DNA from 2 places in the Bradyrhizobium sp. USDA 4472 genome. Region 2 is predicted to be linked to the other one. Evidence: riboswitches for the same ligand, from Rfam matches in the RefSeq annotation. Region 2 holds a riboswitch; the other holds the start of a gene.
What was found. A riboswitch is a leader RNA that binds a small molecule or an ion and turns the genes downstream of it on or off. The one in region 2 is predicted to bind glycine.
Positions count from the first base shown of each region.

Region 1: it holds a riboswitch for glycine, as region 2 does, so the genes downstream of both, ACVWZ4_RS05470 (D-amino acid dehydrogenase) here and gcvT (glycine cleavage system aminomethyltransferase GcvT) in region 2, are expected to answer to the same signal.

Region 1 is NZ_JBSSAM010000001.1:1,206,638-1,221,765, reverse strand. It holds gene ACVWZ4_RS05495 (amino acid adenylation domain-containing protein) at 1-4,297, shown strand, start outside; gene ACVWZ4_RS05490 (MATE family efflux transporter) at 4,301-5,725, shown strand; gene ACVWZ4_RS05485 (diaminopropionate ammonia-lyase) at 6,205-7,434, opposite strand; gene ACVWZ4_RS05480 (MFS transporter) at 7,608-9,287, opposite strand; gene ACVWZ4_RS05475 (Lrp/AsnC family transcriptional regulator) at 10,085-10,561, opposite strand; gene ACVWZ4_RS05470 (D-amino acid dehydrogenase) at 11,282-12,529, opposite strand; glycine riboswitch at 12,593-12,680, opposite strand; glycine riboswitch at 12,684-12,783, opposite strand; gene ACVWZ4_RS05465 (D-aminoacyl-tRNA deacylase) at 13,537-14,475, shown strand; gene ACVWZ4_RS05460 (M24 family metallopeptidase) at 14,561-15,128, shown strand, end outside.
Region 2 is NZ_JBSSAM010000001.1:5,311,698-5,326,825, forward strand. It holds gene ACVWZ4_RS24690 (hypothetical protein) at 2,500-2,715, opposite strand; gene ACVWZ4_RS24695 (hypothetical protein) at 3,018-3,200, shown strand; gene ACVWZ4_RS24700 (hypothetical protein) at 3,608-3,823, opposite strand; gene ACVWZ4_RS24705 (hypothetical protein) at 4,145-4,345, shown strand; gene ACVWZ4_RS24710 (hypothetical protein) at 4,323-4,595, shown strand; gene ACVWZ4_RS24715 (hypothetical protein) at 4,696-4,875, opposite strand; gene recA (recombinase RecA) at 5,107-6,195, shown strand; gene ACVWZ4_RS24725 (hypothetical protein) at 6,438-7,364, shown strand; gene ACVWZ4_RS24730 (hypothetical protein) at 7,412-8,242, shown strand; gene gcvP (aminomethyl-transferring glycine dehydrogenase) at 8,509-11,373, opposite strand; gene gcvH (glycine cleavage system protein GcvH) at 11,533-11,901, opposite strand; gene gcvT (glycine cleavage system aminomethyltransferase GcvT) at 11,912-13,060, opposite strand; glycine riboswitch at 13,206-13,294, opposite strand; gene alaS (alanine--tRNA ligase) at 13,520-15,128, shown strand, end outside.

The DNA of each region.
Region 1 (15,128 bases), 4.1 Mb from region 2:
GATCGATGCATCTCATCTCACCTCCTCCGAAGCTGAGGAGCTCGTCGCGCAGCTTCGGCGAACGGAGCTGAAAGACAATTTCGATCTCGCACAAGGCCGCTTGTTTCGTGCGCGCATGGTCCGGTTTGGTGCTGGCAATCATCTCATATTGATCACCGCTCACGAAATCATCCTCGATGCCTGGTCGATTTCTGTTCTGCTCAGAGATCTTCAGCAGAGATATTTAGATGCCGCGGCGCCTTGGCCAGGGAACCGTGCGTCACTCTCGGGCTACGCCGCGTGGGAAAAACAGCACATTTCTCCAGGGGCCCTGGAGAACCAACGTCACTATTGGCGTCGTCAGATTGGTGATGATCCGCCGGTGCTTTCGCTTGGAAGGGCGCACCCCCAAACAGTTTCATTCCGCGGCGCCTCGCATCCAGTGCTGCTTGGCAGCGATCTTTCCAGTCGGGTAAGAGAATTCGCGTGCCAAAATAGCTGCACCACCTCGACAACACTACTGGCGTGCTTCCAGCTGCTGCTACGAATGTATAGCGGTCAGGACGATATTGTCGTCGGCATGCCACACGCTGCACGAGATCAACCAGGCAGCGCCGACATCATCGGCTTTTTCCTGAATATGCTGCCGATCCGTGCGGCGATCGATGCCAGTCAATCCTTTGCTGCTCATGCCAGGCGCATCCAGGGTCTGGTCAGCGATGCCATCGCAAATGCGGCCTATCCATTCGGATGGATGGTCAGGGATACAAGGTTATGTCGCGAACCGGGTCGATCACCGATCTTCCAGGTCATGTTCAACATGTATTCCGAAGCCGCTGAACCGGTTGGTCGGGATGAGATGGCTCTGACATTCCGCGAATATGACACCGGCTATGTCAAATTCGATTTAACGCTGTACGCGCAAGATCACGGCGATGAAATTGCGCTCCAGTTGGCGTATGCGGAAGACATCATCTCGAGTGATCTCGCTGCCCGCATGGCCAACAATCTGCGGTGTCTGATTGCCGCCTGCGTTGATGAAGCGCTTGCGCCCATTGAGGAACTGAGCTGCCTTAGCGCCTCAGACCTCTCTATACTGGGTTCGCTGGATGGGTCGATCCAGCGATATGAATCCGAATGTCCGCTTGCCGAAGCCTTCGAGCAGATCAGCGTCTCTAACCACGGCAAAGTAGCATATTTTGGCGAGTTCGGGGAGGTCACGTTTGACCAGCTGCGCGCGCGCGTAGCGGCAATCCGCTCGCTCCTGCAGGAGATGAAAGTGGGGGCCGGCGATCTGGTTGCCGTGCTTGTTGACCGGTCGTCGGACGTTGCCGCTGTCATGCTTGCGGCGCGAGGCTTGGATGCTGTTGTAGTGCCGATTGCGCCGGATTATCCGCGTGACCGGATCCAACATATGCTGCGAGATAGTCAGGCAAAGCTCTTGATTCACGCGAATATCACGGAGCCTGGCTTTGAGATACCTTCGATTTCTCTGTTGGCCTTAGAAACGTGCAAATTGCGGAGGGATGATTCCGTCCCCCGCGACAAACCGACAGATCACCAAATTGCGAGCCTCATATACACGTCCTCCTCCACAGGTCGGGCGAAGGGGGTTCTTATACCGGAAGCGGCCATTCTCAACCGGCTGAACTGGATGTGGCGGTGCTTTCCGTTCGATGACACTGACGTCATGGTTGTCCAGAAGTCCGCCTGCCTTGTTGCCTCCGCTTGGGAGTATTTTGGTGGGCTTCTGAGAGGAGTGCCTACGCTGATCCTCACCCAAGGGCAGGTGCTAGATCCGGATCTGTTGTTGTGCAGTTTGGCAAAACATCGCGTGACACGCTTTTTTGCCTCTCCGCCACTTCTGTCCGGTCTCATCAGGTCCCAGGAGCGGCAACCGCAAAGGACCGCCTTGCGACTGGTCACAAGCAGTGCCGAACCAATGCCTTCCTCGCTGCCCGCTCGCTGGCGTGAGGCTTTTCCGGGCGTGCCGTTGTGGAACTTCTATGGTGCGACGGAATGTGCGTCCAATGCAGCCGTGCACGAAACATCGGATGCGGATGACAGCTCGGCGCTTGTCCCAGTGGGGCGGCCAATCGACAACGTCAAACTCTACGTGCTCGATTCACGATTGAAGAGAGTGCCTGTCGGAGCTCCCGGCGAACTGTGCATCGCAGGCCGCTGTCTGAGCGCTGGGTATTGGCGGGATCAAGATCGGACTGGCCGCTGTTTCGTGCCGAATCCGTATGATGGCGAACAATACAACGTGCTTTATCGAAGTGGGGACATCGCACGCATCTCAACCAGCGGCCTTCTTGAGATATGTGGCCGATCGGACAACCAGATCAAGGTGAGGGGCTTCCGCATCGAGCCGGAGGAGGTCGAAGTTGCCCTTGAGTCTCATCCCGCAATCGCAAAGGCCGCGGTCTTCGCAGAAGGCACCGATGACGATCGCCGCTTGACGGCGAGCGTGGTGCCCGCTCGCAAGAATCTCAGCTCTGGAGAGATTCTCGCCCATCTGCGCAACAAGCTGCCATCTGCGATGGTTCCCGCGGCCTTCAGGTTGGTTGACAGTGTTCCCATGACGACGAGCGGAAAGATAGACCGTACTCGCCTATCCTCCGTTCCGTACCGCGAGATCGAAACCCGTCCATCTGCTGAGCCCCGCACCAGGAACGAGCGAGTTCTTGCTCGGATCTGGGAGGATCTACTAGGGGTCAGGGGGGTGGGAATCGACAGCAGTTTCTTTGATCTCGGCGGCGATTCTCTTCTGAGCGTGCGTTGCGTCACGCTGGCGTGCAAAGCCGGGCTGAATCTCACCGTCAACCAACTCTATCGAACGCCGACCATCAGGGAGTTGGCGGCCGGGGAAGCGGGGGCAGCCCCCCACAACATAGCTTCCGCGGACAGTTTGCTGCCTGTGCCCCCCATCATATCGTTTTGGAATTCTCTTCTCGGTTTTGACGAGCATTTTAACATCGGCGATCTGTTCTTTTTGCGGGGCGGCATCCTGAACGTCAAGATCCTGGACCGCGCTCTCGCCCATGTCATCGAGAAGCACGAAAGCCTCAGGCTGCGCGTTGCTCGAACCCAAGATGGACTACGGCTGGGGATTGGGACTTGTCCGACTGAGCGCATCGTGGAGGAGATCAATCTGGTCCAAATGACCGGCCCAGACCAGCGCAGGACGATCGAGATCGTCTCGGCAAAACGTCAACACATGTTCAGGTTTGACGGTCACACGCCTCTTGTTCACGTCGCGGCGTTCCGTACTTCGGAAAGCGGCGATTACTATCTGCTGGTGCTGATGCATCATTTCGTAGCGGATGGGATGGGCTATCGGCTATTCCTGGAAGCGTTGGAGGGCGCATACAACACTCTTGCTGCAGGCCATGATATGAATGGCCCTGAGACCGTACAAAGGCTCTCTTCCTGGTTGAAGCGCCTCGAGAATTACGCGGACAGCGAAGCACCAAACGAGCTCAAGTACTGGGAGGGTATTGACTACGATCAATTCAATCTGCGTGTCAGCGATGCGTCATCGCGCGGCACGAGTATTGACGAAGCAAGGTCGAGAGAGCTTCACGATGCGAATCTCGCAGGTCGTCGGGAGGATGTGAACGGCCGTTCGCGGGTAGATCGAGCCAAGTACCATCTTGAGATCGACGCGGAAGCGACAGCGGGTCTCCTTAGTATTGGAGCAAGATCAGCGCATTGTCAGGACTTTGATGTGTTTCTTGCTGCCCTGTCCGGTGCGTGTGGAGCCCTGTTCGGCAACTATTCGCTCTGGATTGATAGCCTGAGCTCGACACGAGGTCGGCTGTTTGACGATTTTGATCCATCTCAGGTCATTGGCCTTATCAGCGAGCTCGTTCCGCTTCCATTGAAGGTCACCGGAAGAGAGACGCGTTCCGACCGCGCTCGTCTCATATACCGGCAGCGCAATGCGCTGCCGCGTGGAGGAATAGGCTTTCGGGCCCTGAAATTCCTAAACCGAGATCCAGCCTTGCGGTGTCGGCTCGATCGCCTGCCACTTCCCAGAATTGGGGTGAATTATCGCGCCGGTCTGCAGCGTCATTTCGCGCGCCGCTTTCTGGACACAGACCCTTCTCCACTCTGCATCGGCGAACACATGCATCAAGCAGCGGCGATCCACCTCTTCTGGTTCGAGGTCGGATTTCAATCGGGCCGTCTACAGATCGACACCACGTATGATCCGAGCATGGTCGATTATGATGCGACCCGGCGTCTTTGCACGGTCTTGCAACAGGAGTTGATGCAGACGATCGATGAATTCGTAGAGCTGAAGACGGCGTGAATCATGGATAAGCGTAGTCCGGAGCTCGTCGTCAAAAGCAATCGCGATGCGATGCGGAAGAAAAGCCGGCACATCGATCTATCGGATCATAATCTCACGAGCCTTCTCCTGCGGCTCGCTATTCCATCTGTTATCGGCTTGTCGATCAACGCATTGCAGCAGCTCCTTAACGCGATCTTTGTTGGCTCACTCGGCGCGCAGGCGATTGCAGCTGTCAGCATGACGATGCCGCTCATTGTCGTGCTCGCGGCCGTGGGAGAGGGGATCGGTGTGGGTACCGCCTCCTTCATATCTCGTCATCTTGGTGCTGGTAATGCGTTGGAGGCTGGTCGAGGTGCGAGTACGGCGCTCGCCCTCGCCGCTCCCATCGGTGTGATCATGACCATCGTCCTGCTTGTAACCCTACGAGGCATCTTCGTCGCGCTTGGGGCAAGTCCAACCATCCTGCCCATCGCGCTCGACTACGCCGCGATCCTCTTGCCGGGCTCTACTTTGATGCTCCTAAACATCGTCAGCGGCTTCATCGCAAGAGCTGAAGGCAACACGCGATTCAGTATGTGGACGATGCTGACGGCTTTCATATTGAACGCCTTGCTTGATCCTATTTTCATTTTCTTGCTAGGCTTGGGTGTGCGAGGCGCAGCGTTAGCGACGCTGATATCACAGATCGCCGCTATAAGCTTCTACATCGTGTATTTTACCAAGAGGCTCGGCACGGTGCTCGTCAGGATATCTCAGGTCTCGTTACGAGTAGATCGCATCAGGCAGCTCGCGCTCATTGGGGCGCCGGCGACGACGACAAGTATCTTAGCCGCTCTTGCTGGTATGTTCTTGTACGGAGCTGCTGCGCGGTTCGGTGACGATTTCGTCGCGGCGGTGGGAATAGCTGTAAGAATCTTGACAATCGGCGCGCTGCCTATCACCGGATTCTGTATCGGCTCTCAAGCTGTCCTGGGGTTCGGTTGGGGCGCGCGCGACTTTGCTCGTGTAATGAAGGTTGCGAAGTTTATGCTGTCTATCACCGTTGCGCTTTCCTTTGCGTATTCCGCAGCCGTTATCGTTTTCGCCCGGCCGTTGGTCAGGTTGTTCAGCAATAGCGATGATGTCACAGAAATTGCCGTCTTGAGCTGCATCGTCTTTCACCTGTTTTTTGGATTTTACGGTATTGAGAGTTTCGTGATGACGATGCTTCAGTCGCTGGGGAGAGCACGCCTTAGCGCGGTGGTCTCTTTCGCCAGGCAGGGGTATCTCTTCATACCAGCGGTACTTCTATTTCCTGTCATATCAGGCTTCAGTGGGGTTTTGGCCAGCCAAGCCATCGCTGAGCTGGGCGCCGGAATGATCGCTCTGTTCGTCATCTTGCGCCAGTTCGCCGAGCTCAGGCGAGGTGGACCGGCCATTCAGCCAGGAATCGAGAGGGCTCCTTGACTTGATTGGGCATCTCCGGGCAATTGATGCATTCCTCGCGGGCAGCCAGCCGTCATCCGTTCCGAGCTGGTTGCCGAAGTTGTCGCCCTCGTAGGCGGGACCGAGGGTGGCTAATTCCGCGGGACGATTGAGCATAGAGTTCACGTCGAGTGAGCCGGATCGTCGAAACATTGCTCGGTATAGGGGTTCGACTTGGGCACTGCGCCTATCACTGTCCAGGTACGGCGTCGCCTACCTGCACAATCAGAGCGCCGAGCGCCCGTTCCCAAAAGGCCGGGCTTGGTGGCCCGAAAACACGCCCCTCTTGCGGGAATGAATGCGCTGCATCGTGGACGGGTAGGATAGTCTTCTCCCGGCCGACATCTTCGGAAGACCTTGAACAGGTCAAAAGGAGCAGGCTGCGGGCTGCAATTCGAGACGTAAGAGCAGGCCGCCTTTATCGCGAGAAACCGGTCCGGGCCTGAAAGCGCCCCGGAGGCTCACGACACCGACGTTTTCTCGTCCCAAGTTGGTACAATATTTTTCCCAGTCACTTGCGCCGGCGTTACACCAACAAGTTCTTCATACAGACGAGGATCAGTCGCGCCCTCGGTGTTGATCAGGAAGACCCGAGCATTCTGTCCAAGTCCGGTCATGGACCGCGATGTCTGGTTGGAGGCAACTTTCAGCAGTCCTGCCAGACCTGCGCCGCCGCTTTCCCCAGCAACGACAGCGGGATCGCCATCCACAGGGTTTGCCAAGAGCTTCATGACGCTGATGGCGTCCTCGTCGTCGACCGTCATAAAGGCATCGGCTGCGCGCGAAAGGATGCGCCATGCGACGAGGGACGGATCGTAGCATTCAAGCATCGCCATCACTGTTGGCGCCCCATGCTCCACCTTGACGGGATGGCCAGCTCGAGCGCTTTCAAACAGGCACGCCGCTCGCGAAGGTTCGACAACGGTAAAGAATGGCCTGTTGTCAGCAGCCAGAACCCGGAAATGTCCTGCAATTGCAGCAGCGACCCCACCCACGCCGGCTTGAACGAACACGTGGGTCGGAGGCTCGGATAACTGACGCAGCGCTTCGCTCACGAGAGCGGTGTATCCCTGCATCACTATGCCGGGGATCCGCTCGTAACCCGGCCAGGACGTGTCAGATACTGTGATCCACCCCTTATCTGCGGCAACTCGGGAGGCTTCGGCGACGGAGTCATCATAGTTGCCGCTGACGCCGATCGTTCGCGCGCCAAAGCGAGCGATAGCCGCGATCCGCTCGTCGCTGACGCCCGAGTGAACGAATATGACGCACTTCGCACCAACCAGCTGGGCACCATGCGCGACTGATCTGCCGTGATTGCCATCGGTGGCGCACGATACCGTCATCCCCCGCGCTACTGCAATTACTTCGGGCAATCGGAGCTCGGACGCGTCAAGGACTCGGCCGAGCCTCCGACCTGCTTCCTCCAGCACAAGGCGGATCACGGCATAGGAACCCCCCAAACCTTTGAAGCTACCAAGCCCGAGCCGATGGCCTTCGTCCTTCAGGTGGATCGAGGCAACCCCGATCTCACGAGCAAGGCCCGGCAGCGAGACGAGCGGCGTTGCCTTGTAATCGTCTCGATGCGCAAGGAAGCGCTCTACTCCGCGCGCTCCTTCGACACTGAGCATCTCGGCATCGGAAGCTTCCAGTGGCGCGCGGTAATCGGTGTGCCGGTTGAGAAGCAACATGGTTCGACTCTCTTGCGTCTCTGCTGACGCTTTATCACAAACCTCATTTGCGAGAATAACATCCATGCATTCTGCGGCCACTTATGCAAGAGTGGATCGCTCCGGCTTCCGCTGTCGGAGAGCCTGCGCGACGCTCTATCCGCGACATCAAGCTGGGCTATTCCTGACAGTTACTACGTTCGATTCCGGTTATAGTCACCGAGCAAGGCCTCGTTGGCGGTATGATCGGGTACATCGTCCTTCCACCGGACGGAGCCAAACGGACGCTCTAGCATGCGCCGGATACGCACGGGCTCCGGTCCCACGTGAAAGGACGCAGCTTGTCGATCTAGCGCGCGTTCTGAATGCGTCGAGCGATTGCGTTGACGCAGATAATCAAGCCACGTGGGGCAATGGTAGCGTTCTGTCCACAGTTCAGGATCAGCGATATCGCGAGCGATCGACCAGCCATACGCGCCATTCCGCTTTCGGAACAGCTGCACATCTTGCATGACGTTATGAAAGGCCCGCGCATTCTCTTGTGCCACGCGGTATTCGATTTCAATCACAACCGGTCCGCTGCGATGGGTGAGCGTTAGCCGAACCTCAGGATGCGCAAGCGCTTCAGCATCCTCGCTTCGCGGGTTTATGCGAGGCATACGGAGCCAAAGCCCCAATAGTGGAGAAATTAACATCAGCACTGCTGATATCAAAAGCGCTGTGTCGACACCTGCGGCATCGGTCAAATGACCCCAGCCCCAGCTACCGACAGCAATGCCTCCTGAGCTTGCTGCTTGGTAGGCTGCAAGCGAGCGTCCTGCGACCCAGCGCGGGGCCGACAGCTGCACGCCAATGTTGAAGAGGGCCCAGGAGATCATCCACACGGCACCGGCAAGGACAAGAGCGGCCGATGTGAGAACCAGCTCGTGGCTCAACGCCACGGCGAGAAGCGCCCCACTCATGGACAGTGCGCAGGCGCGAATTGCGGCTTCACCGCTCAAGCGCTTTCGTACTTCAGGTACATATAGCGCTCCAATTACCGCGCCAAGTCCGAACGCGCTGAGAGCTATCCCATAGATCCGTGCACCACCTCCAAGGAGATCACGGGCGACCAGCGGCATTAGCGCGATGATGGCGCCTCCGATCACGCCGGTGATCATGGAACGAATCAGCACGATTTTGATCGGGGGCGAGTTAGCGATGTAGCGGAGCCCCGAAACGATGGCGCGGTTTAGTTTTTCTGGCGGAAGATATGACGGTTCGGAAATTCGCTTCCACAAGAACAGCGCAAGAAGTAAGGGTAGATATAGCAATGCATTTAGGGCAAACGAAGCGACTGCGCCGGCTGCCGCTACCACTATCCCGCCGATCGCCGGTCCCACGCTGCGCGCGATGTTATAGCTAATGCTGTTCAGCGCGACCGCAGCTGGGAGTGCTTCCGCCGGCACTTGCTCGCTAACTGAGGATTGCCAGGCAGGATCCATCAGAGCCACGCCGCTGCCGATTACAAAACACAGGATTAGCAACGAGTCTGGCGTGACCATCCCTAGCCAGGTAAGTGCCGTCAGCGCGGTCGCACCAGCTAGCGACATGCTGAGCGCGAAAAGCATCACGATCCGCCGGTCATACATATCCGCAATTGCGCCTGCGGGCATCGAAATCAGCATGACCGGTAGCAAAAATGCTGTCTGCACAAGCGCAACTTTGTCCGCCGACGTTGTCATCTGCGTCATCGCCCACGCTGCGCCGACGCTCCGGATCAGCGCGCCCAGGTTCGTAAGGAGGCTCGCAAGCCAGATACGCCGAAAGGTGAGGTGGCGGAAGGGCGCTGTGATACCTTCAGTGCTAATTGGTCGAGGCTTGAGAGGAGTCATCTAGCTTGCTGCCCTACCCCGGATGGTGCGACGAATGAGGACAAAGAGGGGCTGATGGCAAACGGGAAGTCCGCCGTCATTCGACTTGCGCTGCTTAGATGCAAGAGAGACCTCAAAATAGTCAGGTTCGCGCCAAGGGTTCCGCCTCGCACGATCCCGACCTGACGAGTAAACTTTGCTCTTGCCCTGCAAGTGCGCGCTTTCTCGACACGGCTCATTCCGTAGTCACTCCCTGCAAGATGCCACCAGCAAAGGCCAGATGCCACTCAACTGACCCAGAGGCCTTATCCTTTCGCCGCTTGTATTGATTCAAAAAGTTGATTTCCTCGTGACAGGTGCCGCCGAGCGAGCCGCGGCGGCCTTGCCCAACTGAAAGCCGATCTTCTCAGATCTGTCCAATGGCCAGAAGCGACGTGAACGCATATAGGTGAGGCCATACTCTGAAGCGCTCTGAATATTTAAATCGCGCGTAGCCGCTTAGAGCACAAAATCGAAGGAAACTTGCAGCGTTTTACTCGCACTGCGCGACGAAAAAGGGCGCTAGCGATGCGTACTGGCCAAGCCGACATCTCTCGTTGGTGAGCGTTTGCAAGTTCATCGGACTGAGTCATCCAGCTCGCTCGCGCCACGAAGCGCCCACAATGAGCGGTTGGTGTTGGTAGCCTGGAGGTGACGCCACTCAGTTCAAAGTTATGCGCGCCAATGCGCGAAGACCTGCGCTCGTTTCATAATGGGTACCGCGACGCCTTGCACGGCTTGGTGATGGAGCAGGTAGGCGGGGTCCATTGGTGAGACACTCAATCCTCAGACGGTGCCTCAATTGGAATAGCAAATCCGGCTTTTACCCGGTCCATGACCACCATGGTCTTGAAGCCCTTGATATCGGGGTTCTCACGGAAAAATCGCCGCGTGAACTGCTCATAATCGTCCATGGTGCGTGCGGTTATGTATAGGACAAAGTCAGCATCGCCTGTGACGTAAAACCCATTGACGACTTCAGCGGATGATTTGATCGCCTTTTTGAACCTGTCGATTATGTCCGAGCGTTCCCGCTCCAATGTCACCAGCACGAGCATCTGAATAGGTCTTCCGACCGCCTTGGCCGAAACGATCGAAACGTCCGCCTCGATAATGCCGTCCGACCGAAGCCTCTTTAGCCTGCGTTGACAGGCGGTAGCGGAAAGCCCGGCCAGTTCGCCAATCGTCTCGGATGTGAGACGGTTATTTTTTTGCACGATCTCCAGGATGTGAGCGTCGATTCGGTCGTACCTCATAACAGGCTCCAGGCTAAAGAGGAAATTCTGCAAGAGATCGTGTGTTTCCGCAGAAAAAAATCTCAGATCCGTCAAATGTCGTCGAAAAACACTCTTTGTGACATCAGTATCGTCGATCTAACGGCAATTACAAGAAATATGCTGCAGGGCTTGCAAAATGCCCTTCGAAAGGGCCTTCGTCCCGTAATGCAAACTTCTCTAAGAAGAGCGTCAGCTGAGCGCACAGCAGTTGGTGTCGCTCCGCAGCAGTTGGGGCTTCGACGAGGACTTGAGCTTGGGGATGCATCGATGCATCTCGGCGTCTCGGGAGGAGGTGTCGTTGGATCGGGTTGGTTTTACGCTCGGGTGAGCTGCGCGGAACGGCTTTGGTACCCTGAATTCGCTCCGCACAAAGCTGCGTCCCGTCCTTAAATGCCACGGCACTTCGCGGTGTGTACTGCGTGCGCCCTGCTAAGAAACGACGTCTTTCATGCGGCCCCATCTGGTCGGCGTCAATTCGGGAGCGGTCGCAACAACTGCGTCATAGGAAGGCTTTCGGAAGCAACGTGCCAAGTGGTCACAGGGCTTACCTAGACAATAAATTGCGGGAACCGAGTTGCCCGGCACTGAGGGGCGCATCACCTTTCGAAGGCGACTGCAAATTCGCTTCGGCTCTGTCACAACCGACGTGCTCCCGCCCCGATATCGGCGGGAGTATGGACTAGGATCCACTGAACAGGATCAGGGCAGCGATGCGCTCAGCCGAGTGTTGCTGCGGTCTGTCATAATGACATCAGCGATCATTTCAGCTGTAACAGCGGATAATGTCCAGCCGAGATGGCCATGGCCAGTATTGTAGAAAACATTCGGGCGTTTGCCTCGGCCAACCCTCGGCATCATGCTAGGTGTCATAGGACGCAAGCCCGCCCATGGCACCACCTGCGCGGTGGACACATCCGGAAACGATCGCTCTACCCATCCTATCAGGGGCTTAATTCGATCCCAGCGGATATCGCGGTTTTCGCCATTAAACTCGGCGGTCCCCGCGACCCGGAAGCGATCTTCTCCTAACCGGCTGGTCACGATCTTGGTGGCCTCGTCCAGCAGGCTGACACGAGGCGCGGCCTTTTGGCTCGTCTCGTCTCCCAGCTCTACCGTGATCGAGTACCCCTTCACGGGATAAATGTTGATGTTGTCCCCCAGCATTGAAGCAATGCGGCGGCTGCCGACCCCTGCGCAAACCACTACGCGTTCGGCATTGAGTTCTTCCTTCGACGAACCTGGTTTCCAGTGTACGACCACACCGTCTCGGTCGGACCGCATGCCGCAGATCTCCGCATCAAAGACGAAGCGTACGCCCCCTCGCTCGCAAGCCGCAGCGAGGCCGCGCGTAAACTTGTGAATGTCGCCGGTTGAGTCAGACGGGGTAAAGAAGCCGCCATAATACTGATCGCGCAGAGCTGGCTCTATTGCAAGCATTTCAGAGGGCGTCACGGGACGGCGATCCAATCCGCCCTTGAGCAGCAACTGATTCACGCGAGAGGCCGCATCGAACTCGAGCTTGCTCGAATAAACGTGCAAAATTCCTCGCCGCTCCAAGTCGAAATCGATGCTCTCCCGATCGGCTAGCTCAAAAAGATGCTCGCGAGCGGCTATCGCTAGCTTCGTCGTTTCGATCGTATTTTGGCGATAGTTTCGAATCTGGCTTACGAACTCTGCCAGCCAAGTATATTTGTGAAAACTGGGCCTTGGGTTCAGCAACAATGGTGCGTCTTTGCGCAGCATCCACCTCAAGCCTCTTACGATCGTTGCGACGTTATTCCAGACCTCGGCATTGCTTGCCGATAATTGGCCCCCGTTCGCAAACGAAGTGTCCATCGCCGGATAGCGCTGGCGATCCAAGACTGTAACCGAATAGCCGCGGCGGGCCAGGGCATAGGCAGTTGTAACTCCGGTGATACCGGATCCAATAATGACGACCGTGCTCATCGTGTGCTCCAGGACAGGGTTGAACGAACGGTGAAATGGCTTTCGCCCTCCCTCCGTCCCCAAATCTGTCCGTGCACCTGAGAGCTTTATCCGCAATCCACGTGGATCGCGGTCCCCTTCGGTGGGTGCTGACTGGCACCTCTCTCCAGATCGTCCTCGGTGTGCGGTCCTGGGCCTGAGAGTTTCCTTGGGGGGTTGCTCCGTCGGCGGTGATAGGCCTTTGCAGGCTTATCGCGCTCTCCCGCACACCATCATCAGACATGATAACACTCTCAGACGTACTCACGACCTGTCAAGCCGCGATGAGTCGTCGGACCAAAAAATCGGCGGCGTAAGCGACGGCTTGATGTTTTGCCCTAGCTCCCCCACCCAGATTAGCAGGTGGTTTCTTGCCGAGTACTATGCTGATCTCGCTTTTGATCATTGCATTGCTCGATGCCCAGTGGTTTCCGGCGAGCTATCCCCGGCTAGCGCAGAAATTCTGCGAGATCATCTAAAGAACGCACAATGTTGGCGCGGCGACGCTCTAATAAGTATGCGGTGGGTGTATGAACCTAGAAAGCTGTCGCTGGCATGCATCTCTTTCGAAGTCGAGCCAAAATGGAGGCTTGCACGCCTGACGCGGTTGCCCTGCTCGATGAGCGGCTCTTCAAACCGCTTGCGTCGACGTCTCTGGCCCATGACGGCAAGATTCGCCCGTGTTCGTCGCGCGGGCAGGTTAAGTTCGCTGCTGGTCCGGCGATCCGCTGCCGCCACTATCAATCCGCGCGAGTCCAGGTCGCTGCTTCACCAGGCAGGCCAGCGGACAAGGGGACTCAGAGCGCGAGCAGCGCCGTTGTGGCTCTGTCCCAGTTGATCGCCTCCCGCGCGCCCGCTCTCGCCGTGCAAGCTCGGATTTTGGTTCAAAGAGCATGGTGGTTTCCGAGAAGTCCGAAAAGACGACCGCGCCAAGTTGAAGATAGACCTCTCACGCTCTCGATCTGCTTTGAACTCGGCGGAGGACCTCGATGAGGCACGCCGTCTTTGTCTTCTGCGTCAATCAAGAAAAGGACCCGGTCGCTGGGCACGTTCTCGACGCTCTCAAAACCGCATGCGCTCCTGTTACAACGAGTTTCGAACTCGATGGGCACTCGGTGCTCGAAGTTGCTGGCTTGCATGACGCCAGGATTTCGATCGTGGCCACGAACGAGGTCGTAAGTAACGACTATGCGCGCTACGCGCCAATGTTTAATGATCGCTTCGGTGATGCCAACGTTATTGGCATCGTGAACTGGCACGAGGGCGCTAATGCGCCAAACGCGATCTTCTCGGTTCAAACGACGGGCGATCTGGGCACCGGGACCTTCAGCGCGGTCGATCCCCGGATTACCCGGGGGCTTCTTCTAGCGATCGAAGCCGAGCGGCTCACTTCCGGTCTTGACTCTTATCGCACTTACCTGGAAGCGACTCATTGGTCCGGCGTCAAGGCTGGTGATGCTGGTACCCGTCTCGCTGACCTGCGACCTTCGGCTGTCGATGTCGAGATCGGAAGCTCACCCGAAGATTGGGGAAATCCTATTGCAGCTCGAGTGCTGGCGCGATCGCTACTGGGAATTTTCGATCGTATTGAGGAACCGGTGCACTCCGTGCTCTGCATCGGAGGTGTTCACTTCGAGCCAAGCTTCACGAACGCGGTATTGCAGTCGCGCGATCGCCTCCCGATCGCGGCTAGTCACGTGCTACCAAACCATTGGCTCGTGTCGGATGGCTATGACCAGGAAAGTCGTTTGATCGACCTGCGAGCTTGCGTGCACTCGATTGTCGGCGGGATCCAAAGCATCGTGTACCACGATAAGCTGAAAGCGCCTTACAAAGGTGTTGCTCGCCTGCTCGCGGAAGAGCTCGGTGTTCCCATGCTTTCGCATAAAAAATTACGCGCGGCTTTCCCGAAGGATATTGTCGAATGAGCGCGCGAAGGTGGCCATCTGCTGTCGGATCGGCATCTAAATTGTCGGTCGTCCTGCGATTGACGTGTTTCTCTGGAGAAGAGCGATGAACGGTATGGGGATTGGTTCGATAAGGACCATTCAGTATGATCCGTTTCCCCGGATCGAATACGAGGACCGCGTCGAGCGCGCGCGGCGTCTGATGAAAGAGCATGCCATTGACGCGCTTTTGGCGACGTCCGAACACAATTTGCGATATTTCACTGGCGAGCCTAGCACGACCCCGTACCAGACGACCCGGCCACGATTTCTTCTCATTCGTTCGTCGGGTGACCCCGTTGCCGTCGTTCCGGAGGGAATGGACCAGTTTTATAGAGACACGACGTGGGTAAAAAACTGCCGAAGCTGGCCGAGTCCAAATCCGAAAAATGAGGGTGTGTCCGCACTTGCCGAAGCGTTGCGCGAGTTACTGCCAGAGGACGCCAGAATCGGCGTAGAGCTTGGTGCGGAGAGTAGGCTTGGCTTCCCCGCAGGTGATTTCTTGCGTGTTGCGGATGCGATCAAGCCTCGAAGGTTCGTCGACGCATCGGATCCGATTTTCACGCCACTGCGAATGATCAAGTCTCCGCTAGAGATTGGCAGAATTCGAACTGTATGTAGGCTTGTTTCGGAAG
Region 2 (15,128 bases):
GAAAATTCACGAAAATCCCGAAAGCGCGCGCGCTTCGAAACAAGCGAAATCAGATTCCGAAAGGCGGAGCCGATGGACGCGCGCTTTCGGCCAGGAACTCTGTTCATGGCCGGAGAACCACGGGCAGGGATTCCGGGCCGAGCGGGTCCGGCGTTTCGAAGACTTGTCGCGTGATGGCGACCCGGACGAGTCGGACAGACGCCGATGACTCACGAACTCACGCACGCGCGCGCCGCGAGCCCTCACAAGAAAAAACCCCGCCAGGGGAGAGCCGGGCGGGGAGAAGGTTATTGGAGGCTGAGGTGCTGGGCTGCAACACCATAGCCCTGTGACCGTAGCCCGCTCAGCTTACGACAGCCTGACAAGGCAGGATCCGACCCGATGTCGACTTGCGCAGTCAAGCTTCACACCCACGCGCCGAAAACAGAAAACCCCGCTCGGGGCAGAGCGGGGTCGACTGGGTATGGAGACCCGATGTTGGTCGATCGGGTGAAGCAACGCTAGAGCATTCGGCTGACAAACGCCTTACGCAAGCTTGTGCGTGGCTTGCGAAAAGGCCGCGCGTCCCAATTCAGACATCCGGCCGCACAACTTAGGACACATCCGTTGGCGACACTTTGCGGGCACGGCGAAGCCATGGGGGATACGTGGCGCGTCGATAGCGGGGTGGCATCATGGATAAGGTTGAGCGGTCATTTGCCGCCGCGACGGCGGCCGGCTTCGTGGTGTTGGTGATCGGGGTCGTGCTACTGGTGCTGATGTAGCCGCACGGGCGCTTGCGGCGTGTTGCCGGAAGCGGCTTGCCGCAAAACGCGAAAACAACCCCATGCACAGTAGGCATCGACCGGTAAGAAGCGCGGCCTTACTTGCAGCAGTGTACCGGTGTGGACGGACGCGCACGGAACCGTGCCGTAAGAGCAAAACACGCATCAGTCAGCCCAGTCTGCGAATCAACTGGGGCCGCTGGAACGCTTGGCTCATTGCCGAGTTTTCCCGATGCCCTTCCCCAAGGGCGACCCCAAGTGAATGGCCCCGGCTCATGCCCCCCAACCCTGCGAGCCGGGGCTTTTTTGTTCGCCCGCGAGCCAGATTAGGACAGCATTGCGAACGGTAATTGTCCGGAATCCACTTGGCTTTTTGGTAACGCTACGGTGGTTGTTGCCGGGGCTGGATTTCATCCCGAACAAGATTGTAACCGGCAAGGGGTCGCTGAGAAGCGGCCCCTTTCGATTCAGGCACCCGCAGAGGTGAATGCCGGTCCATCCGACGCGCTTCTGCTTCTTGCCGATGGAGTCCCACGTCTCATCAAGCTCGATGCGACGGGACGCTTCTACACCACGCGCAGGGGTCCAGCAGATTCAGCCTGGTAGGACGCTTGGGGCCGAATACGACCGTACCGGTACGATGGCCGAGTTGCGCGAGAAGTTGACGATGTGTCTTGACGCATCAAAGACATGAAAGAGGCCGCCAACTGAAGGCGGCCTTGATCTCTCCCCTTGGAAATTTAAACGGCCCCGATGGGAGGGGCCGCCAACCCGCGTGACGCGGGTTTTCCTCCAGCAGTCGGGGGGCTGTCCTATCTGGCTGGGGGCTCCGAACAGACGCGCGGCGAAAGCCATCGTTCCTGAAAAAAAATGCCAAATTTCTCGGTGGGAGAACGACGGCGTTGGCTGGACGAACTCGCCCAACCGAGGCGGCCTTATTGCCGAGTTTGGTGCTCCAAGATGTAAGCGCGGTGGTCCATGGCAGTCGTTCCCAAAGCCGAGCTACATGGCTGCGGTGCGCCAGGAAGGTACGAGGCAGAGCCTTGTCGCGGCGTGCCAGGTGTATTCGAGTTGGTGCGCTCGCGGCCCCGGCGTCAGATCCTCTCTCCAGTCCCACAAGGTACCCGGAGCCGCTGCACCGCACACGTTGATTAGGATACTCCGAAATGAGTGCTCCTTTGTTTCAAGCACCATTATAGGCGGATGGGCGTACAGTCGGGTGGCCTTCGGGCTCGGATTCCAGCCCCGGAGCTCGTTGAGCAGGCGGCCCCGCCATGTGTATCAGCGTTGGTGGGGCCGCTGCATGTTTGCAGCCTCAGAATTCTGATAATCAGACCAATTGGGCCGTAGCGTAGCCGTAGCTCATGCCGACCTACATGCGTGTGTATCGCGTGATTTTTGCTATGCGCGCACCATGCATTGACGAGCATCTCCCATCGATCGCCTCAACGGGGCAAAGCCCATCGGGTATTCCTCGCCAAGCGGTCCCGCCGATAAGGGTGAAGCCCGGGGACGGAGCGTGCCCGCGACATTTTGCACGCGAATTCAAAAGAGCATCGCACAGCGCGCCTCTTTGATGCGGCCATGCAGCCCGAGCTTCTCCGCGGATTGCGAGATCGATGTGTGGGAATGACGGCGCCGCCGAACGACGGCGTTGCGGCGGTTGGAGACCTGATGCTCGGCAAGCCATCGCTAGTCGCCAGTCACCATGGGTGCGGCCAGGCCGGGGCTCAAATCAGGTTGAGTTCCTTGGATCCGGAGACTGCAAGCCTGTTACCGGAGGCAGGTCCTCCTTTGGGAAGGGCTCCTGGGTCTTGCGTCCGAGAAAGGTGTCTGGCTTTGGCAGTTTCAGCACCTCGCATGCTTGCGCGATCAGCTCCCGTATTCGGGCATTCTGTTCGGCAATCTCCGCAGCAAAATGGCGGACAAAATAGACGGGCTTATCCGTCATGGCGGTGCTCCCTGTTGTGCAGGCGGGAGCGCTCTCGGTCTCTCAGCCACCGACGCCTACGGGCAGAGCCTCGGCCGGTGATGAGGGGCAAACTATCTCACGTCACTTTGGTTCAAAAGTGAACTTAGGACGCTAGCCAGAACAAACTGGGACAATGAGGGTCAAATACGGACAGTACCGATTGCTTGGCGCTGGCCCCCAGTGGCCCAGTTTGGGGCCACCTCGAACGTCTATTCGTCCGGGGAACACGATAGGCTTCAAATCCATTATGGGGACGGAGACCCAATTGAGGGATTGGTGTCATGGGCATCGAGCGTATGCATTCACCCACGTACTTCCGAAATCGAGCGGAAGAGTTCCGCACCAAGGCTGACAATTGCGAGCATGAGGAAGTGAGACAGTCGCTCCGCAAGGTGGCCAAGAACTACGACCAGTTGGCCCAGCGCGCCGCACGCATCCGCACCGTCCAAGACGCCGCAGAGTAAGGCCGCCTCGGTGCGGCCTCTTTCAATTTGCAGGTACCTGCAACTTGGTTGGCGGCGCATCAGTGGCAACCAGAGATTCCGCTCGCGACGTTCGTCAGCGGCAAGACATACATCGTGGAGCGGCAACGGCTGGAGGTTGATCCGTCTGTCGACCGATACAAGCGCGGGATGGCAAACCTATCAGCCGCGCTCTAAATGAAAGAAGGCCCCAACCGAGGCGGCCTGAGTGCATCTTGCGCCGTAGCTTTTGGATGATCTTCCGCAACTCGGCGGCGTACTCCTCAACGCGGCGCCGCGCCTCCTCTAGCCGGGTTGGCTTAGGCGCAGGGCGTTTCTCTGGGGTGGACTCCTCCACAAACTGAGGCTTGAGCCCGGGGGACCATCGGCCATTGAGCCAAACAATGGCCTTACCGTTCCAGCTCCTTCAATATGCGGTCACGGTCGTCAATATGCAGCGACTGCGTTTCCCTCATGGTCGCCAGCACGGCCAGCGCGCCCTCGATATCGTGTTGGTGCCGGTCAAGTTCCGATATCAGCGCCTCCTGCTTGGCAAGAAGCTTCAGGCCATCGGCAATGTGGCGCTCGGCTATCACTAAATGCTCGTGCAGCATGGCGCGGTCCATCCCGCACCTTACAGCGAATTAGGACACTGCGCAGAACAAACTGGGACACTACCTTTTTCCCGGTACAGTCCCAATTCGGACACTGGCAATTTGGGATTAGGACACTCTCGGATTCACATACGTTATAGCCGGAACCCGATACCAGAAGAAAAACTGGCGCGCCGGGGCTGGTGAAGAATTTCAGCTCGGAATTATTGAAACCCGGTAGGGCCACTGTTCCAGAGCGGTGGCCCTTTCGTTTTGACACGCGCAGAGGGGGAATTAGGACGCCCCTGTGGATAGGTCGTAAGCTGGGGAAAGCTTTAGGTTGAGCGCCACGAAATGAGCCACAAGGGCGACCAGTACACGTTCATTGCGCTGGCCTCCTCGGCCAAGGCCATCGTCTCCTGCCGCACAGGCAAGCGCGACAGCGAGAGCGCGGACCTGTTCGTGAAGGACCTCCGCCAGCGCATCCTTGGCGTCCCCGAGATCATCCGGCCAAGAGGAGCCGGGCAGTACGATGACGCCAGCGGCGAAAAATAGGTTTGGTTGGATGAAGGGAGTGGCGGCGAAGAGCGCTGTGGCTGCTATTGGGCATCAGGAGAAGCCCGGCATGTTGCAGGAGGTGTTCAACCCCGACGAGGGGCCAGTTACGCTGACCCTCCCGTCCGACATCTCGGCAGCCAGTTACACCAACCTCAAAGACTATCTTGAACTGTTTCTGCGTAAGGCCAAGCGTCAGGCTGACCGCGCGGCCGCTGAGAGCTATGGGCGCAATCCAGATGAGGAATGAAGAGGCCGTCAAGATGAGGCGGCCTTACTTTGTTCTATGTTGAAATACCTTTGATTTAGGTCAAGGGCCGGGACAGAGGGCGAACGCCAATGAGACGGCATTACTGTCGCGTGTGATGCTTCAATCGGGCGACGTGCCGTTCTCGCCGCCAGATATCTAGGTCGTGCCCGTCGAGCAATTGGGCCGCCTTCTCTTTGGCTTCTTCGTCGTTGGCGCAATCCAGCTCATGCACGCCGGTGATGCGCCCTTCATCGTCTAAGATGTAAGCGCGATAGTCCATGGCACTCGTGCCCCGAATAGAACGATTATACCACCGGCCAAATGGCTGAAAACAACTTAGGACACCATCAAATTCAATTTAGGACACTGCAGGTCAAATACGGAGACTACCTTTTCCCCAAAAGAACATATTGCGAACCTGGAACAAACGGTGTACGTTGTTTTTATCGACGAGCCGCCCCGCCAACCGTTTGTCCCCCGCGCGAATCCTCGCCATAAGGAGCACGACCCAATGTCCACCACTGCCCTGCGTATCGTCGAAGGATCTTCCATGGACAAGAGTAAAGCTCTCGCTGCCGCGCTCTCCCAGATCGAGCGTCAGTTCGGCAAGGGCTCGGTGATGAAGCTCGGCAAGAACGACCGTTCGATGGATATCGAGGCGGTCTCGTCGGGCTCGCTGGGGCTGGATATCGCGCTCGGCATCGGCGGCCTGCCCAAAGGGCGTATCGTCGAGATCTACGGGCCGGAATCCTCGGGCAAGACCACGCTGGCGCTGCACACGGTGGCGGAAGCCCAGAAGAAAGGCGGTATCTGCGCCTTCATCGACGCCGAGCACGCGCTCGACCCGGTCTATGCCCGCAAGCTCGGCGTCAATATCGACGAGCTCCTGATCTCCCAGCCGGATACCGGCGAGCAGGCGCTGGAAATCTGCGACACGCTGGTGCGCTCGGGTGCGGTGGACGTGCTGGTGGTCGATTCGGTCGCGGCGCTGGTGCCGAAGGCCGAGCTCGAAGGCGAGATGGGCGATGCGCTGCCGGGCCTGCAGGCCCGTCTGATGAGCCAGGCGCTGCGCAAGCTCACGGCCTCCATCAACAAGTCCAACACCATGGTGATCTTCATCAACCAGATCCGCATGAAGATCGGGGTGATGTACGGATCGCCGGAGACCACGACCGGCGGCAACGCGCTGAAGTTCTACGCCTCGGTCCGCCTCGACATCCGCCGCATCGGCGCGATCAAGGAGCGCGACGAAGTGGTCGGCAACACGACGCGCGTGAAGGTGGTGAAGAACAAGCTGGCGCCGCCCTTCAAGCAGGTCGAGTTCGACATCATGTACGGCGAGGGCGTCTCCAAGATGGGCGAGATCCTCGATCTCGGCGTCAAGGCCGGCATCGTCGAAAAGTCCGGCGCCTGGTTCTCTTATGACAGCCAGCGCCTCGGTCAGGGTCGCGAGAACTCGAAAGCGTTCTTGAAGTCCAACCCCGACATCACCGCCAAGATCGAGACCGCGATCCGCCAGAACTCCGGCCTGATTTCCGAGCAGATCCTGGCCGGCACGCCCGAGAGCGACGCCGACGGCGAGGAGCCGGCGGACGAGTAGACCGGGTTGTTGTTTTGAGCATGATCTGATCGGAAAACCGCTACACACTTTTCCGGATCATGCTCCAAGAGTTTTCGCGAGGAGCGGGCGCTGAGGACGTTGAGTTGCCGACGTCGGCAGTGCCCGTTTCTTTTTGCGCGTTGTCGTGATCGGCTGGTGTGATGCGAGCAAAGACGAAGCTCATCGTGACGACTGACTCGTCCATCGCCGGCGCCATCCAACAGGCGGGCTGTGCCGACCTCGTGATCGCGATCGAGCGTCGGCTCGTGTGGGGACGATTGCCGTCCGCTGCGGAGCGCGATGCGTTCTTTGCGCCGCGCGCGACGCAGCCTCAAGGGCTTCACTGGCTCGACGATACGCCGTCCTGGCGTCTCGATGAATCGGGCCTGAAGGGTCACGGATTGATCGAGCTGTTGTCAGAATGTGGCTCGGCCGAATTGTGGATCGGGTGGGAGCCGAACGCCCAATTGCTTCTGCTCTGGCTGCTCGATCATTGCAGCAGCGAGGACGCGGCGGTCTCCAAGCTCATGATGCGTCAGCTGGACGGCGCTGCTGGTGCTGCCGATCCAGGGCAATTTGCGCAACTCAACCCGCCGATGGTCAGGCCTACACATGATCACCTCGAACTGGCCGGTCGTCTCTGGCGGGCTTATCGTGAGCCGACGCCGCAGGCTTGGTTCGATCTCCTCAAGGCGGATTTGAGTCTGTTTCCACAACTTGAGCAATCGATCATTGATCTGCTCGAAGAGCTTCCGGGCGTCACATCTGGTCTGGGAGCTACGGAGACGCGGATCCTGGAGCTGGTTGCGCCTGGCGAAGCGCGGCCCTTCGACGTCTTTCCGGGACATCAGAAGCGCAACGAGAGTCGCGTCTTCGACTATTGGGAAGTCGGAGCGCTGCTCGACGGGCTCGTCCGCTCTCCGGTGCCGGCCGTGTCCGGGCTGGAGGAAGGGCCATTTACATTCGACATGCACAACGATGCCCTCCGTCACGCGCGGTACAAGCAATCCCGGTTGTTGCTCACCGAGTTCGGCAAAGCGGTGCTTGGTGGCTACGAGAATTTTCTGCGGCACAACCGGATCGACCGGTGGTGGGGCGGTACCCACCTGACCAGCGAACGGCTGTGGCAGTGGGACCGGGAGGCCTTTTCACTCATCGCTCCTGATTAATGCGTACGCGTCGTCAGAGCGTTGCGTAGCAATTTTGACAGACAATCGTGTCCCATTTGATCTTAGCCACGAATGATCCTGCCGAAGACGTGCTCCGGGGGTCAGGCCTCGCGAACCTCACGCTCGGGTTCTATCTTCGTTTCGTTTGGAGGAAATTGCCTTCCGAAGAACAGCTTTTGATGGGGCTGGAGCGGCGATCAGCCAAGCACTGCAATCCCGGCGACCATTGGCTCGACGGCGTTTGTCGTGGCTCGCTGGAAGGCTTCGGCAGCCGCGATATCGGTTTCTTCGAGCTTTGTGCAAAGTTCGACTCGATTGAAATCTGGGTCGATCCTCTCGCTAACGATCAGCTCGTGCTCGTCTGGCTGCTCGACCTTCTTCGCCCTTACAAGGAGATCACGACGAAGCTGAGCTTCGTGCATACGGACGACATTGTTGCAAATTATGCACCGGAATCGGTCGCAAAATGGAAGCTGCCGGCCTTCAAGGTGACCGACAACCATTTGGCGACGGCGAGCCGCGCCTGGAGAGCCTACCGGGCTGAAACCCCAGAGCCCTGTTTCGATTTGCTGATGACGGATCTGACGATCCTGCCGAGACTTCGATCGGCGCTCATTGCGGTGCTTGAAGAGCTTCCGGACAGCGTGACGGGCCTGGGTGCCAGCGAAATGGACCTGCTGGATTTTGTGGACCAAGGGTACACCGACCCGGGGCGCATCTCCGAGGCGAGGTGGCTTCGCGATGTATTCGACGGATCCGACGCGCAAGATGCCCTGATCGAACTGGGGGGACATTCGGTCCCGCCGGTCCTGTTGGGCGATCCATCGTTCGACAATGAGGATCGCTACTTCGGCAGGAGCGAGTGGAGGTCACGCTGACTGAGCTTGGGCGTTCACTTGTAGCGCGCAAAGACGATATGTGGCGTCACAACCGGATCAAGCGCTGGTGGGGCGGGACCGAGTTGACCAGCGAGCGGCTCTGGCGATGGGATCGCAAAAGCCGATTGTTGGTTGCGCCTTAGAGGCGCGCTCGGCGCCACAGCTGGGCAAAGGCGCGCAAGCGCCGTGCCCACCATCTTTCACACCGGATGCAAAGGTTGTGGGCACGCTTCGCTTTGCCCGCCCTACGAAACCACCGTCGCGTCCTACTCCGCCGCTTCGGCGTAATCGCTCACCGGCGGGCAGGAGCATACCAGATTACGATCGCCGTAGACATTGTCGACGCGCCCCACCGGGCACCAATATTTGTCGGTGCGCGAGACGCCCGCGGGGAAGCAGCCTTCGCTGCGGGCGTAGGCACGCTTCCAATCGTCATCGGCGATGTCGTGCACGGTGTGCGGGGCGTGGCGCAGCGGCGATGCCTCGATCTTGAAGCGACCGGCCTCGACCTCGGCAATCTCCTTCCGGATCGCGATCATGGCATCGCAAAATCGATCCAGCTCGGCCTTGGATTCCGACTCCGTCGGTTCGATCATCAGCGTGCCCGGCACCGGGAAGCTCATGGTCGGCGCATGGAAGCCGTAATCGATCAGGCGCTTTGCGATGTCGTCGACGGTGACGCCTGACGTTGCCTTCAGAGGACGAGGATCGATGATGCACTCATGCGCGACGCGGCCCCTCGTGTTCCTGTAGAGCACCGGGAAGTGCGCATCGAGGCGCGCCGCGATGTAGTTGGCATTGAGGATCGCGATCTCGGTCGCGCGCTTCAGACCTTCGCCGCCCATCATCAGGATGTAGATGTAGGAGATGGTGAGGATCGAAGCCGAGCCGAACGGCGCGGCCGAGACCGGGCCGACTGGAGCATCCGCCTTCGTCGCGGGGTGACCGGGGAGGAACGGCGCAAGATGCGCCTTCACGCCGATCGGGCCCATGCCGGGGCCGCCGCCGCCATGCGGAATGCAGAAGGTCTTGTGCAGATTGAGATGGCTGACATCGGCGCCGTAATCGCCGGGCCTGCTAAGGCCGACCTGCGCATTCAGGTTGGCGCCGTCGAGATACACCTGGCCGCCATGGCCGTGGACGATGTCGCAGATCTCCTTGATATGCTCCTCGAACACGCCATGGGTCGAGGGATAAGTGATCATCACCGCGGCGAGATCGTTCGAATGCTTCTCGGCCTTCGCACGGAGATCGTTGACATCGACGTCGCCGTTCTTCTCGCAAGACACAACCACCACGTCCATGCCGACCATCGCGGCCGAGGCCGGGTTAGTGCCGTGAGCGGAGGAGGGGATCAGGCAGATCTTGCGGTGACTCTCTCCGCGCGCGGCATGATAACCCCGGATAGCCAGAAGTCCGGCATATTCGCCTTGCGCGCCCGAGTTCGGCTGCAGTGAGATGGCGTCATAGCCGGTGATGTCGCAGAGCCATTTTTCAAGCTGCGCGAACAGCGCGTGATAGCCGTTGGCCTGCTCGCGCGGGGCGAACGGGTGCAGGCTGCCGAATTCCGGCCAGGTCAGCGGCATCATTTCAGTCGTCGCGTTCAGCTTCATCGTGCAGGAGCCGAGCGGAATCATCGCGCGGTCGAGCGCGAGGTCGCGATCGCTGAGCTTGCGCATATAGCGCAGCATCTCGGTTTCCGAGCGATGCGCGTGGAACACCGGATGGGTGAGGAAAGAGGTCGTACGCTTCAGCGTGTCCGGCAGCGCCTCGTGCGTCGTGGCATCGATCTCCGCGTAGGACAATTGGCCGCCGAAGGCACGCCAGACCGCTTCCACGGTCGCAGCCGTGGTGGTCTCGTCGAGCGCGATGCGCAAGCCGGTCTCACCGACGCCGAGATTGATCTTCTCGGCCGCCGCGCGCGCGATGATCACGGCGCGCCCTGTGCCGGCATCGACGCTGAGCGTGTCGAAGAAGCTCTCGGACTGCGGTGCGAAGCCGAGCTTGCGCAGGCCGCTCGCGAGCACGGCGGTGCGGCGATGCACGTTGCGTGCGATCTGCGCGAGCCCCTCGGGACCGTGATAGACCGCGTACATTGCGGCGATCACGGCGAGCAGCACCTGCGCGGTGCAGATGTTGGAGGTCGCCTTCTCGCGGCGGATGTGCTGCTCGCGGGTCTGCAGAGCCAGGCGATAGGCAGGCATCCCGCGTGAATCGACGGAAAGGCCGACGATGCGGCCGGGCAGCGAGCGCTTCAGCGCATCGCGCACCGCCATATAGGCCGCGTGCGGGCCGCCATAACCCATCGGCACGCCAAAACGCTGCGCCGAACCGATGGCAATGTCGGCGCCGAGTTCGCCGGGCGAGGCGAGCAGCGTCAGGGCCAGGAGATCGGCGGCAACGATCGCAAGCGCGCCCTTCGCTTTCAGCGCTGCGACCGCAGGCCTGAGGTCGCGCACCGCGCCCGAACTTCCCGGATATTGCAGCAGCGCGCCGAGCACGTCTGCCTTGTCGAGATCGGTGAGCGGATCGCCGACCACCAGATTCCAGCCGAACGGTTCGGCGCGCGTGCGCATCACGGCCAGGGTCTGCGGATGCACGTCCTTGTCGACGAAGAAGGCCTTTGCTTCGACCTTCGAGTGCCGCTCCGCCAGTGCCATGGCTTCGGCCGCGGCGGTTGCCTCATCGAGCAGCGAGGCGTTGGCGACATCGAGCCCGGTGAGGTCGCAGATCATGGTCTGGAAGTTGAACAGCGCTTCGAGCCGGCCCTGGCTGATTTCGGGCTGGTAGGGCGTGTAGGCCGTGTACCAGGCCGGGTTCTCCAGAATGTTGCGCTGGATCACCGCGGGCAGGATCGTTCCTGAATAGCCCTGGCCGATCAGCGAGGTGAAGACCTGGTTCTGACGAGCGAGCTCAGCCATATGCGCGATCGCCTCCGTCTCGCCGAGGGGCTTGCCGAGATCGAGCGGAGTGGCCTGCCGGATCGAGGCCGGCAGCGTTTCCGCCATCAGCGCCTCGACGCTTTTCGTGCCGACAGTCTCGAGCATTGCGGTGACATCGCGCGCCGACGGGCCGATGTGGCGGCGAACGAAAGGGGTGGTCTCGCCGTTGGATTTGCGCTGCGCGGTCATCATGGGTCCTCGCTTCAGGAGTTGTTGTCATGCCCCGCGAAGGCGGGGCATCCAGTAAGCGCAGGCGCTTCGGCCAGAGCCGATGGGCCGCGGCGTACTGGATCGTCCGCCTTCGCGGACGATGACAGTGAGTATGTTGAGACGGTTCGACTCATATCCTCACGCCGTGTGGGCCTTGTAGGCGGCTTCATCCATGAGCCCGCCAAGCTCGCTCTTGTCGGCGATTTTAATCTTGAAGAACCAGGCCGCGGCTTGCGCGTCCGAGTTCACCAGCGCGGGCTCGGCGGCGAGCGCCTCGTTGGTCTCGAGCACCTCGCCGGAGATGGGCGCGTAAACGTCGGAGGCGGCTTTCACCGATTCCACCACGGCGGCGGCTTCGGCCTTCTTCAGGGTGCGGCCGACCTTGGGCAATTCGACGAACACGACGTCGCCGAGCTGGGACTGCGCGTAATCGGTGATCCCGACGGTTGCGACATCGCCGTCGATCGCGAGCCATTCATGGTCGGAAGTGTACAGCGTCGTGGTCATTGTCTTGTCCTCAGCGTTTGTAGGTGTTTTTCACGAAGGGCATGGCGGCGACGATGAGCGGCAGACGCTGCCCACGCACTTCCGCAAAGAGTTTCGTGTCGAGCGCGCTCAAAGCGGTGGGCGCGTAGCCCATCGCCACGGGCGCATTCAGGCTCGGGCCGAAGCCGCCCGAGGTGACCCTTCCAATGGCCTGGCCGCCTTCGTTCCCGGCAAACAGCAGCGCGCCTTCGCGCACCGGTGCGCGGCCTTCGGCACGCAGGCCGACACGGCGGCGGGATGCGCCGTGATTGAAATGCGCGAGAATCTTTTCAGCGCCGGGAAATCCGCCGGCGCGGGCGCCACCGGTGCGGCGGCTTTTCTGCACCGACCATTCCAGCGCGGCTTCGACCGGCGTGGTTTCGGTGTCGATATCGTGGCCGTAGAGGCAGAGCCCGGCTTCCAGCCGCAGGCTGTCGCGGGCACCCAAGCCGATCGGCATCACGTCGGGGTTTTCGAGCAGCGTCTTGGCGAGACGTTCGGCGTCGGCCGCGGGCACCGAAATCTCGAACCCGTCCTCGCCGGTATAGCCCGAGCGCGAGACGAAACAGCCGAGGCCGGCTACCTCATGCGGGCCGGCATCCATGAACTTCATGGTGGGCGCTGCTGCACATAATTTCGCCAGCGCTGACTCGGCTTTCGGGCCTTGCAACGCGATCAGCGCGCGGTCGGCAAGCGAATCGATGATGCAGGTCCCCGACAGGTTCGCGCGCAGATGCGCCTCGTCCTCGGCCTTGCAGGCAGCATTGACCACCAGGAACAGGTGATCGCCGAAATTCGCGACCATCAGATCGTCGAGAATGCCGCCGTCGTCATTGGTGAACTGGGCGTAGCGCTGCCGTCCCGGCGCGATCGCCACGATGTCCTGCGGCACCAGCCGCTCCAGCGCGCGAGCGGCGTCCTCGATCCTGCCGGATTTCGGCCGAAGCGCGATCTGGCCCATATGGGAGACGTCGAACAGGCCGGCGGACGAGCGGGTCTGAAGGTGCTCCTTCAGCACGCCGGCCGGGTACTGCACGGGCATGTCGTAGCCCGCGAACGGCACCATCTTGCCGCCGAGCGACACGTGCAGGTCGTAAAGGGGTGTACGTTTCAGGGAGTTCTTGTCGTCCGACGCAAGCATCACGGGGGCCCTCGGCGGTTCCCCGGGGACGATTCCCCTGGGACACCGGTCGAAGCCCCATCTGTCGCTGTGCCTGAGAGTATTATCCCGTCGGCGGACGCTATCCAGGTCTTAAGCCCGCCAGCGCCTCTTTCCAGATGTCGTCAAAGCCACGCGGTCCTTTTGCCTGAGAGTTTCCGGGGCGGTTGCTCCTTCGGCGCCGGCAGTGAAGCCGGTCTCTCCCGACGTGGCCGTACGATACAAATGGGTACAGACCACAGGCCGGCCAAGCCTGTCAACGCGCGCTTTGCGGCTTTCCAAAGGGGATTACGCGCCTGCGGCAACCCACTGATCTCTTTGCACAGTTTCTGGACAGGGAAGCTGGCCTTGTCTAAAAGCGCTTTGGCCCGCAGATATCCGCCCAAATCGCCAGGTTTGGATCAGGGATAAGCGGGTCCAAGCACACCCGATTGGATGAACATGAGCGGCGTCAACGAGATCAGGTCGACCTTTCTGAACTTCTTTGCCGAGAACGGGCACGAGATCGTGTCGTCCTCGCCATTGGTGCCGCGCAACGATCCGACGTTGATGTTCACCAATGCCGGCATGGTGCAGTTCAAGAACGTCTTCACCGGCGTCGAGAAGCGGCCCTATCAGCGCGCCACCACGTCGCAGAAATGCGTGCGCGCCGGGGGCAAGCACAACGACCTCGACAATGTCGGCTACACCGCGCGCCATCTCACCTTCTTCGAGATGCTCGGCAATTTCTCCTTCGGCGACTATTTCAAGGAGCGCGCGATCGAGCTGGCCTGGAAGCTGATCACGAAGGATTTCGGGCTCGACAAGGACAAGCTGCTCGTCACCGTCTACCACACCGACGACGAGGCGCACGGGCTCTGGAAGAAGATCGCCGGCTTTTCCGACGACCGCATCATCCGCATCCCGACCTCGGACAATTTCTGGGCGATGGGCGACACCGGCCCCTGCGGTCCGTGCTCGGAGATCTTCATCGACCGCGGCGACCACATCTGGGGCGGCCCTCCGGGTTCGCCTGAGGAGGACGGCGACCGCTTCCTCGAATTCTGGAATCTCGTGTTCATGCAATACGAACAGGTGACGAAGGAGGAGCGCGTGGATCTGCCGCGTCCCTCGATCGACACCGGTATGGGCCTTGAGCGTATGGCCTGCATCATGCAGGGCGTCGACAGCGTGTTCGAGACCGATCTGTTCCGTCATTTGATCGATGCGGCCGCGTCCGCGCTCGGCAGCGGGCCGAACGAGCAGACCGTCGCCTCGTTCCGCGTCATCGCCGACCATCTGCGCTCGTCGGCCTTCCTGGTCGCGGATGGCGTGCTGCCCTCGAACGAGGGCCGCGGCTATGTGCTGCGCCGGATCATGCGCCGCGCCATGCGCCATGCGCAGCTGCTGGGCGCCAAGGAGCCGCTGATGCATCGGCTGGTCTGGGCGCTGGTCCGCGAGATGGGCCAGGCCTATCCTGATCTGATGCGCGCGGAAAACCTGATCGAGGAAACGCTGCGGCTGGAAGAGACCCGCTTCCGCAAGACGCTGTCGCGGGGCCTTGCCATCCTCGACGAGAAGAGCGCGTCGTTGAAGAAGGGCGACATGTTCGACGGTGACGTCGCCTTCACGCTGTACGACACCTACGGCTTCCCGCTGGACCTGACGCAGGACGCGCTGAAGTCGCGCGGCATTGGCGTCGACCAGTCTGCGTTCACCGACGCGATGGAGCGGCAGAAGGCCAAGGCGCGCGAGTCCTGGAAGGGATCGGGCGAGGCGGCGAGCGAGGCGATCTGGTTTCCGCTGCGCGAGAAGCTCGGGGCGACGGAATTTTTGGGCTACGAGACCGAGAGCGCTGAAGGCGTGGTCTCGGCGCTGGTCAGGGACGGCAAGGAAGTCGCCCACCTCAAGGCCGGCGACACCGGCGCGATCGTGCTCAACCAGACGCCGTTCTATGCGGAGTCGGGCGGCCAGGTCGGCGACACCGGCGTGCTGACGGGCGAGAGCGGGATCAAATTCCGCGTCACCGACACGCAGAAGAAGCTCGGCGATTTCTTCGTGCATGTCGGCA